Regions from separate parts of the Microbacterium sp. 22195 genome, predicted to be linked through region 2. Evidence: predicted binding sites of a transcription regulator. Region 2 holds the regulator's gene; the other holds the start of a gene.
What was found. The regulator HspR, encoded in region 2, represses chaperone genes until heat shock. The targets are predictions, from matches to a motif close to AAGTTGAGTCNNNNNGACTCAACTT.
Positions count from the first base shown of each region.

Region 1: a site for HspR is predicted at 2,379-2,403, ahead of ACTJJ4_RS09035 (ATP-dependent Clp protease ATP-binding subunit). Genes of this name have one in related genera too.

Region 1 covers NZ_JBQEPE010000002.1:207,149-211,797, reverse strand. The annotation lists gene ACTJJ4_RS09035 (ATP-dependent Clp protease ATP-binding subunit) at 1-2,364, opposite strand, end outside; gene ACTJJ4_RS09030 (glutamine amidotransferase-related protein) at 2,465-3,181, shown strand; gene ACTJJ4_RS09025 (glutaminase) at 3,214-3,672, opposite strand; gene ACTJJ4_RS09020 (flavodoxin family protein) at 3,689-4,324, opposite strand; gene ACTJJ4_RS09015 (DUF7218 family protein) at 4,566-4,649, shown strand, end outside.
Region 2 covers NZ_JBQEPE010000004.1:226,603-231,251, reverse strand. The annotation lists gene dnaK (molecular chaperone DnaK) at 1-1,341, shown strand, start outside; gene grpE (nucleotide exchange factor GrpE) at 1,344-1,979, shown strand; gene ACTJJ4_RS13700 (DnaJ C-terminal domain-containing protein) at 1,987-2,970, shown strand; gene ACTJJ4_RS13695 (heat shock protein transcriptional repressor HspR) at 2,972-3,439, shown strand; gene mgtE (magnesium transporter) at 3,685-4,649, opposite strand, start outside.

The DNA.
Region 1 (4,649 bases), on a different contig from region 2:
GCCCAGCCACGCCACCGCGGCATCCGTGACCTCGAACGAGACCTCGCGACCCGCGAGCCGCGCGGCCGTCGCCTGCAGCATGAGCCGCACGATCTCGCCGATCTCCGTCTGCGTCAGCTTCTGGAAGATCACGATCTCGTCGATCCGGTTCAGGAACTCCGGCCGCATCGCCTCGCGCAGCTTGCCCATCACACGGGCCTTCAGATCCTCCTGGGAGGCGAAGCCCGAGGCATCCTGCGACGCCACGAACCCGAGTGCGCCCGACCGCGAGGCCAGGAACTCCGAGCCGATGTTCGAGGTCATCACGATCACCGTGTTGCGGAAGTCGACCGTGCGACCCTGCCCGTCGGTCAGGCGACCGTCGTCGAGCACCTGCAGCAGCAGGTTGAACACGTCGGGGTGCGCCTTCTCGATCTCGTCGAACAGCACGATCGAGTACGGGTTGCGCCGCACGCGCTCGGTGAGCTGACCGGCCTCGTCGTAGCCGACGTATCCCGGAGGGGCACCGACCAGACGCGACACCGTGTGCCGCTCGCCGAACTCGCTCATGTCGAAGCGGATCACGGCGTTCTCGTCGTCGAACAGGCGATCGGCCAGGGCCTTGGCCAGCTCGGTCTTGCCGACGCCGGTGGGGCCGAGGAACAGGAACGAGCCGACGGGACGACGGGCGTCGCCCATCCCGGTGCGACTGCGACGCACGGCGCGCGCGACCGCGGTCACCGCGTCGTCCTGCCCGATCACACGGGCATGCAGATCGGCCTCCAGCTCGTGCAGCCGCGAGCGCTCGCTCTCGGTCAGCCGGCTGACGGGGATTCCGGTGGCACGCGAGATCACGGCGGCGATCTGCGCCTCGTCGACCACGGCCTCACCCGAGGCGGAACCGGACGCGGACGTGCGCGACTCGTCGATCCGGCGCTGCACGTCGGCGATCTCGTCGCGGATGCGGGAGGCCTCCTCGTAGTGCTCGGCGCCGACCGCGGCGTTCTTGCGCGACTCGAGATCGGCCAGCTCCGCCATCAGCGCGCTGACATCCGGCACCACTCCGAGCCGCAGACGCAGCCGGGCACCGGCCTGATCGATCAGGTCGATGGCCTTGTCGGGCAGCACCCGGTCGGGCAGGTACCGCGCACTCAGCTCGACGGCCGCACGGATCGACTCGTCGGTGAACGTCACGTCGTGGTGCTCCTGATAGGCGGGCTTCAGCCCCTGCAGGATGCGCACGGCGTCCTCGATGGAGGGCTCGCCCACCTTCACAGGCTGGAAGCGGCGCTCCAGCGCCGGGTCCTTCTCGATCCTGCGGTACTCGCTCAGCGTGGTCGCACCGACGAGGTGCAGGTCGCCGCGGGCCAGGCGGGGCTTGAGGATGTTTCCGGCATCCGTGCCGCCCTCGCCGGAGCCGCCCGCACCGACCACGGTGTGCAGCTCGTCGAGGAACACGATGATCTCGCCCTTGTGGGCGGAGATCTCGTCCATGGTCTTGGTGAGACGCTCCTCGAAGTCGCCGCGGTAGCGGGTGCCGGCGAGCATGCCGGGCAGGTCGAGCGACACCACGCGACGGTCCTTCAGCGCGGCGGGCACCGCGCCCTCGACGATCGCGCGGGCCAGACCCTCGACGATCGCCGTCTTGCCGACGCCGGCCTCACCGATCAGCACCGGGTTGTTCTTGGTGCGGCGGCTGAGGATCTCGATGGTCTGCTCGATCTCGACGCTGCGGCCGATCACGGGGTCGAGTTCGCCTGCGCGGGCGCGAGCGGTGAGGTCGAGGCCGTACTTGTCCAGCATCGGGGTCTCGGATGCCGTGTTCTCGGCGTGCTCGTCCTGCGGTGCGACGCCGGCGTGCACCGGCTCTCCGCGCAGGCTCTGCGTGAGCGCCTCGGCGGTGACCCCGGCGCGCGCGAGGATCTGGCCGGAGGGCGCATCCTGACCGATCACGAGCGCGAAGAACACGTGCTCCGGCTCGATATAGGTGGAGCCCGAGGAACGGGCCACCTGGTAGGCGTGGAACAGCACCCGGCTGGCGCTCGGGGTGATCGTGGCGGCGCCGTCGTCGGAGGACTCGCCGGGCATCGGCAGGCGCGCATCCACGGCATCCACGATCGCGGCGGGGTCGACGCCGATCCGGGAGATCGCCTCGGCGACGGCCTCGTCAGCGACGATCACGCGCAGGACGTGCAGCGCATCGAGCTCGGTCTGACCGCGCTCGAGCGCGAAACGACCGGCACGCTGCAGGATCTGCTGGGTGCGCGCGGTGAGGAAGCGGCTGAGGTCGATCGATCGCGCCTGCCGGGCCTGCTCACCTGCGAGGTAACGGGCCAGGAACTCGTCGAACGAGCCCGAGCCCGCCTCGTTGAAGTCGTTGGGCATGGGGTTTCCTCTCAAACTTGAGCGTACTTCTGTCAAGTTCAACAACAGATGATGACGCCTATTCCCGGCCGAGCGCAAATCCGCGAATAGACTCGATCGCATGTCCTCGGTGCTCTACGTCTGCGTGCGCCCGGAGCGCAGCGCGGCCGATGCCGAGCACCGCTCCTTCGCCCGCGACCTCGGCATCCCGCAGCTGGATCGCCTCGACCTGCTGCACGCCTCGCTGGAGACCGTCGAGTGGCAGCAGTACGACGGCTTCGTGATCGGCGGCTCGCCGTTCAACGTCACGGACGCCGTGAAGGACGAGACGCAGAAGACGGTCGAACGCGACCTGGAGCGCATCGCGGACCGTGCCCTCACCGGCGCCGCCACGGCGCTGTTCACCTGCTACGGGATCGGCGTCGTGACCCGGATGCTGGGCGGCCGCGTCACGATGGAGCACCCCGAGCGGGTGCAGGCGTCGCGCATCCGTCTCACCGCCGACGGCGCGGAGGATCCGCTCTTCGGCCCGAACGCGCCGTCGATGAGCGTGTTCACCGCGCACAAGGAGTCCGCAGCCGAGACGCCGCCGGGTGCCGTGCTGCTGGCCACCAAGGACGACTGCCCGGTGCAGGCGTACCGGGTCGGCGAGCACCTGTACGCCACGCAGTTCCACCCCGAGGCGTCACCGCAGGACTTCGCCGATCGGATGGCGGTGTACCGCGCGTCCGGCTACTTCGACCCGAGCGAGTACGCGGCCACCGAGCGGATGGTGCTGTCGGCATCCGTCGACGGAGCCGACCTGCTGGGACGGTTCCCGGCCATGCTCGGGGGCTGAGCGCCCGCAATGGGCACCCCGCAACACGGACGTCAGCTCTGCAACAGGGCGATCTTCTCGTCCAGGTAGCCTGCCAGGGGCATCAGCCCGCCGGTCGCCGACCAGCGCACCGCCGGTTCACCGTCGAGCAGCGCGAGCGGGCCCGAGGCCTCGCCGGCGTCCACGGCATCCGCATCCAGCCGTTCCCAGCCGAGGTGCACGACCTCGCCCTCGGCGAATCCGCCGCGCCGGGCCATCGCGCGCCGCTCGGCACGCGCCCGGGACGACTCCGCGGTGTACCCGCGGCGCACCTCCTCGGCTGCGCGGAGGATCTCGCCGGTGGAGAGCACTCCGTCGTCGGTGAGCAGCAGCACGCCCAGATGCCAGGCATCCCCGACCCGCACGATGCGATCCCGTCGCCAGCGCGAGGTGCGCAGCAGACCGAGGCCCTCGCGCGGGACGCCGGCCAGCCGCTCGCGCGCGGAGACGAGGAGTGCGGCGGTCGTGGTCACCCGTTCAGGCTAGCCGTCACCCGGTAGCGGGATATCCCTCCCGCTTCAGCAGCCGGGCCAGATGCACCGCGTTGGCGACCGCCGTGCGCATGGACGACTCCACGGAGGCGGGGGTCTCGGGCAGATCCTTGTAGTCGGTCTTCTGCATCGCCTCGCCGTTCCAGTACACGCATCCCTGCGCCGGCACGCTGAAGCCCACATCGTCGAGCGATTGGTACAGCACCGCCACGATGTGATGCGCACCGTCCTCGTTGCCCACCACGCCGGCCAGCGCGACCTTGTCGAACAGGGTGGGGCGGCCCTCGGCGTCGGTCTCCCCGAGCTCGGCGTCCAGGCGCTCGAGCACGCGCTGCGCGACGCTGGACTGCTGGCCGAGCCACGTGGGCGTCACGAGCACGACGATGTCGGCGGCCAGCACCTTCTCGCGAAGCGACGGCCACTCGTCACCCTCGCCCATGTCCTTGTCCACCCCGGGCAGGATGTCGTGGTCGACCGCCCGCACATGCGTGGTCGCGACATCATGCTCCTCGAGGAGACTGCTGATCTGCCCGCTGAGCTTCTCGGAGCTCGACTGCGCCGGCGAGGGCTTGAGCGTGCAGGAGATGGTCAGTGCGGTCAGTCCGCCCTCGCGCTGCGGTGCCTGGTCATCCATGGTGATTCCTCTCGGTCGATCGGGGCGGAGCCCCTGCGTACGAGCTGCAGGACGACACTGACACCCGGCGGCCACGCTGTCCCCCGCGTTGACTCGCCCATCCGGCGGTGCTAACGGCGACAGCCCGCGGCGGCAGGCGGGACCGGGTGCAGGTCGGCGCACGACGGTGTCAACCCCCTGTCGGTGACGGCGGGAGCCTCGGCATCCTGGCGAGACAGACACGACGGAGAAGGAGAGCATCATGCCCCGTGGACGCGGCTCGAACAGCCTGAAGGATCCGGATCTCTACGAAGAGCTCCGCGATGACGGAGCCTCGAAGGAGAAG
Region 2 (4,649 bases):
ACCTTCGACGTCTCCCTCCTCGAGGTGGGCAAGGACGACGACTTCTCCACCATCCAGGTGCGCGCCACCGCCGGTGACAACCGGCTCGGCGGTGACGACTGGGACCAGCGCGTCGTCGACTACCTGATCAAGCAGTTCAAGGACTCGACGGGCGTCGACGTCTCGGGTGACAAGATCGCCCTGCAGCGTCTGAAGGAGGCTGCGGAGCAGGCCAAGAAGGAGCTGTCGAGCTCGACCAGCACCTCGGTCAACCTGCCGTACCTGTCGCTTACCGAGTCGGGCCCCGTCTCGCTCTCCGAGACGCTGACCCGCGCCAAGTTCGAGGACCTCACCAAGGACCTGCTCGACCGCACCAAGAAGCCGTTCGAGGATGTCATCCGCGAGGCGAACATCAAGGTCGGCGACATCGACCACATCGTGCTGGTCGGCGGTTCGACCCGTATGCCGGCCGTCGCCGAGCTCGTCAAGCGCGAGACCGGCAAGGAGGCCAACAAGGGCGTCAACCCGGACGAGGTCGTCGCCGTCGGCGCCGCCCTGCAGGCCGGTGTCCTGAAGGGCGAGCGCAAGGACGTCCTGCTGATCGACGTCACCCCGCTGAGCCTCGGCATCGAGACCAAGGGCGGCCGCATGACCAAGCTCATCGACCGCAACACGGCCATCCCGACCAAGCGCAGCGAGACCTTCACCACCGCCGACGACAACCAGCCGTCGGTCGCGATCCAGGTCTTCCAGGGCGAGCGCGAGTTCACCCGCGACAACAAGCCGCTCGGCACCTTCGAGCTGACCGGCATCGCCCCGGCTCCCCGCGGCATCCCGCAGATCGAGGTCACCTTCGACATCGACGCCAACGGCATCGTGCACGTGTCCGCTAAGGACAAGGGCACCGGCAAGGAGCAGTCGATGACCATCACCGGCGGCTCGTCGCTGTCGAAGGACGACATCGAGCGCATGGTGCGCGAGGCCGAGGAGCACGCCGCCGAGGACAAGAAGCGCGCCGAGGCCCTGGAGCAGCGCAACCAGGCCGAGTCGCTCGCGTACTCGATCGAGAAGCTCATCAAGGAGAACGAGGACAAGCTGCCCGAGGACGTCAAGTCCGAAGTGCAGGGCGACGTCGACGCTCTGAAGACGGCTCTCGCCGGTGAGGACGACGACGCGGTCAAGGCCGCGTTCGACAAGCTCAACGCGTCGCAGGGCAAGCTGGGCGAGGCCATCTACGCTCAGTCCCAGGCGGATGCCGCATCCGGCGCTGCCGCTGGTGACGCAGGCGCCTCCGCTGACGCCGGGTCCGACGAGGACGTGGTGGACGCCGAGGTCGTGGACGACGAGGACGAGAGCAAGTAACCATGACGGACAAGAACTTCGACGAGAACGACGAGGTTCAGCCTGAGGGTGCGGGGTCGGATGCTGCGGCATCCGGCCCCGAGCCGCAGGTGAACCAGGACTCCGCCGAGGCCTCCGCGGCCGAGGGCTCGGACGACGACTTCACGGTCGACGACATCCTGAACGCCGAGCAGACGCCTGAGGCGTCCAGCGAGGACGGTTCGGATGCCGGCATCGTGGACGCCGAGCACGCCTTGCTCAACGACCTGAAGCGGCTGACCGCGGAGTACGCCAACTACCGGCGCCGCACCGAGGAGCAGCGCCACGTCGAGATCGCCCGCGCCAAGGGCGAGGTGGCCAAGGGCCTTCTCCCCGTGCTGGACGACCTCGACCGCGCGCAGCAGCACGGCGATCTGGAGGAGGGCTCTCCCTTCGCCGTGATCTCCGAGAAGCTGCGCGGCGTGGTCGAGAAGCTCGGCGTCGTCGCTTACGGCGAGAAGGGCGACGAGTTCGACCCGCAGCAGCACGAGGCGATCTTCCAGCAGCCCACCCCCGGTGCCACCACCTCGACCATCCTCGAGGTCGTCGAGGTCGGCTACCGGCTGGGCGATGTCGAGCTGCGCCCGGCGAAGGTCGTCGTCGCCGTCCCTGCGGAGTAGGTGATCGATGGCCAGCCAGGATTGGTTCGACAAGGACTTCTACAAGACGCTCGGCGTCTCGAAGGACATCTCCGACGCGGAACTGAAGAAGACGTACCGCAAGCTCGCGCGCAAGTACCACCCGGACTCCAACCCGGGTGATGCGGCGGCCGAGGCGAAGTTCAAGGAGATCAGCGAGGCGTACAGCGTGCTCAGCGATGCCGAGCAGCGTCGCGAGTACGACGAGATCCGCGCGATGGGCTCGGGGGCGCGTTTCACCGCGCCCGGCGGCGGTGGCGCGGGCGGCTTCGAGGACGTGTTCAGCCGGTTCGGGCAGGGCGGCGGCCGTCAGGCCGACTTCGACGACATCTTCTCGATGTTCAACCAGGGCGGCGGCTCCTTCGGCAGTGGCCGGTTCGGGCAGTCGTCGGGCGGATTCCGTGGCTTCGGCGGCCCGCAGAAGGGCGCCGACGTCACGGCCCGCACCACCCTGGACTTCGTCACCGCCGCGCAGGGCGAGACCATCACCCTGCAGGCCGAGGACGGCAAGCCGTTCAAGATCAAGGTGCCCGCGGGCGTCGCAGACGGTCAGAAGATCCGTCTGCGCGGCCGAGGCCGCCCCTCGCCCGACGGCGGGGAGCCCGGCGACATCGTCGTTCAGGTCACGGTGCGCCCGCATCCGGTGTTCACCCGCGAGGGACTGAACCTGCGGCTGACCGTGCCCGTCACGTTCACCGAGGCGACGCTCGGCGCGACCATCGAGGTGCCCACACTGGGCGGCGAGACGGTCAAGCTGCGGGTCGCCCCGGGCACGCCCTCCGGGCGCGTGCTGCGCGTCAAGGGCAGGGGCATCGCGTCGGCGAAGAAGGGCACGGGCGACCTGCTCGCGGAGTTGCAGGTGGCCGTGCCGACGCACCTCGACGACGCCGCGCGCGAAGCGCTGCAGCGCTTCCACGAGCTCGAGCCCACCGAGAACCCGCGGGCCGAGATGATGGCGAAGGCCAAGGCCTGACATGGATGCCGAATCCCCTGTCTTCGCGATCGCAGTCGCCGCCGAGCTGGCCGGCATGCACCCCCAGACGCTGCGGCAGTACGACCGCATCGGCCTGGTGGTGCCCGGCCGCACGCGCGGCGGCTCGCGGCGCTACTCGATGCGCGACATCGAGCAGCTCCGCGAAGTCGCGCAGCTGTCGAGCGAGGGGATGAGTCTCCCGGCGATCGCCCGGCTGCTCGACCTGGAGGACGAGGTGCGGATGCTGCGCTCCCGCGTCACCGAGCTCGAGGGCGCTCTGCGCGCCGAACGGGAGAGCCGCCCCGGCGTTCGCGTCTTCGCCGCCGGGGCGACCGGGTCGATCGTCTCGCTGGCATCCGGCCGGCGCATCCGCCGCTCCACCGAGGTTGTGCTGTGGCGTCCACGGCCGGTCCCGGCGCCCGAGGACGACGCGGATGCCGACGACGAGGCTCCGCGCGGCGGAGCCTGAGAACCGCCGCGGTCGAGGCGACACTACGATTCCCTTCCAGGTCGCGATTTGTCCCGTTACCGGCATTCCACCTTCCTCCAGGTCGCGATTCGTCCCGCTATCAGCACGCGATACCGGGACGAACTGCGACCTGAACGCGTGGGGCCGCTGTCACAACGGGACGAACTGCCACCTGGACGTCAGCTGACCCACTCGCCGAGTGCTCGAGACCTACAGCTGATCCGACGAGCGGACCGTGCTGAGCCTCACAGGCCCAGCACGGTCTTCGCGATCAGGAAGTAGATGACCAGCCCGGTCGCGTCGACGAACGTCGTGATGAACGGGTTGGAGAACACGGCCGGGTCGACGCGGATCGCACGGGCTGCCAGGGGCATCATCCCGCCGACGGATGCCGCGACCGTGCAGACCGCGACCAGGGTGAGGCCGATCACCAGGCCGACGTGCCATTCGTAGACCAGGCCCGCGATCACGAAGCCGAGCGCCCCGAGCAGCAGCCCCAGGCAGAATCCGACCCTGATCTCGCGGGAGAGCACCCGCAGCACGTCGCGAGGCGTCACTTCACCCAGTGCGAGCGACCGCGTCACCGTGGTCGCGGCCTGGTTGCCCGTGTTGCCGCCGGTGCCGATCAGCAGCGGCACGAACAGCGCGAGCACCGTCATCTGCGCGAGCGTCGCCTCGAAGGTGTCCAGCACCTGCACGGTCAGCGTCGCGCCGACCGCGAGCACCAGCAGCCACACCACGCGCGAGCGCACCAGCTGACGGATGGGCGTCCCCAGGTACGAGCGGCGCAGCGGCTCCACGCCGCCCTGGCGCGCGGCATCCTCGCTCTCCTCCTGCTTGAGGATGCGCGCCGCGTCGTCGATGGTAAGGATGCCCACCAGCCGCTGCTCGCCGTCCACGATCGGAAGGGCCAGCAGGCTGTAGTCGGTGGCGCGGCGGGCAGCGGTCTCGGCGTCCTCCGTCACCTCGGCGACGTGCGGCTCGCTCATCACGTCGGCGATCACGGCATCCTCATCCGCCGACATCAGATCGCGCAGACTGACGACCCCCACCACGCGGCGGGCGTCGGTCACCGGCACGGTGTACACGGTCTCGGCGCTGTCGAGCGCGGCGCGGATGCGCGTGAACGTCTCACGGACGGTCAGCTGCGGGTGCGTCGTCACGAACTCCGGGCTCATGCGGCGCCCGATGGAGTCCTGCGGGTAGCCGA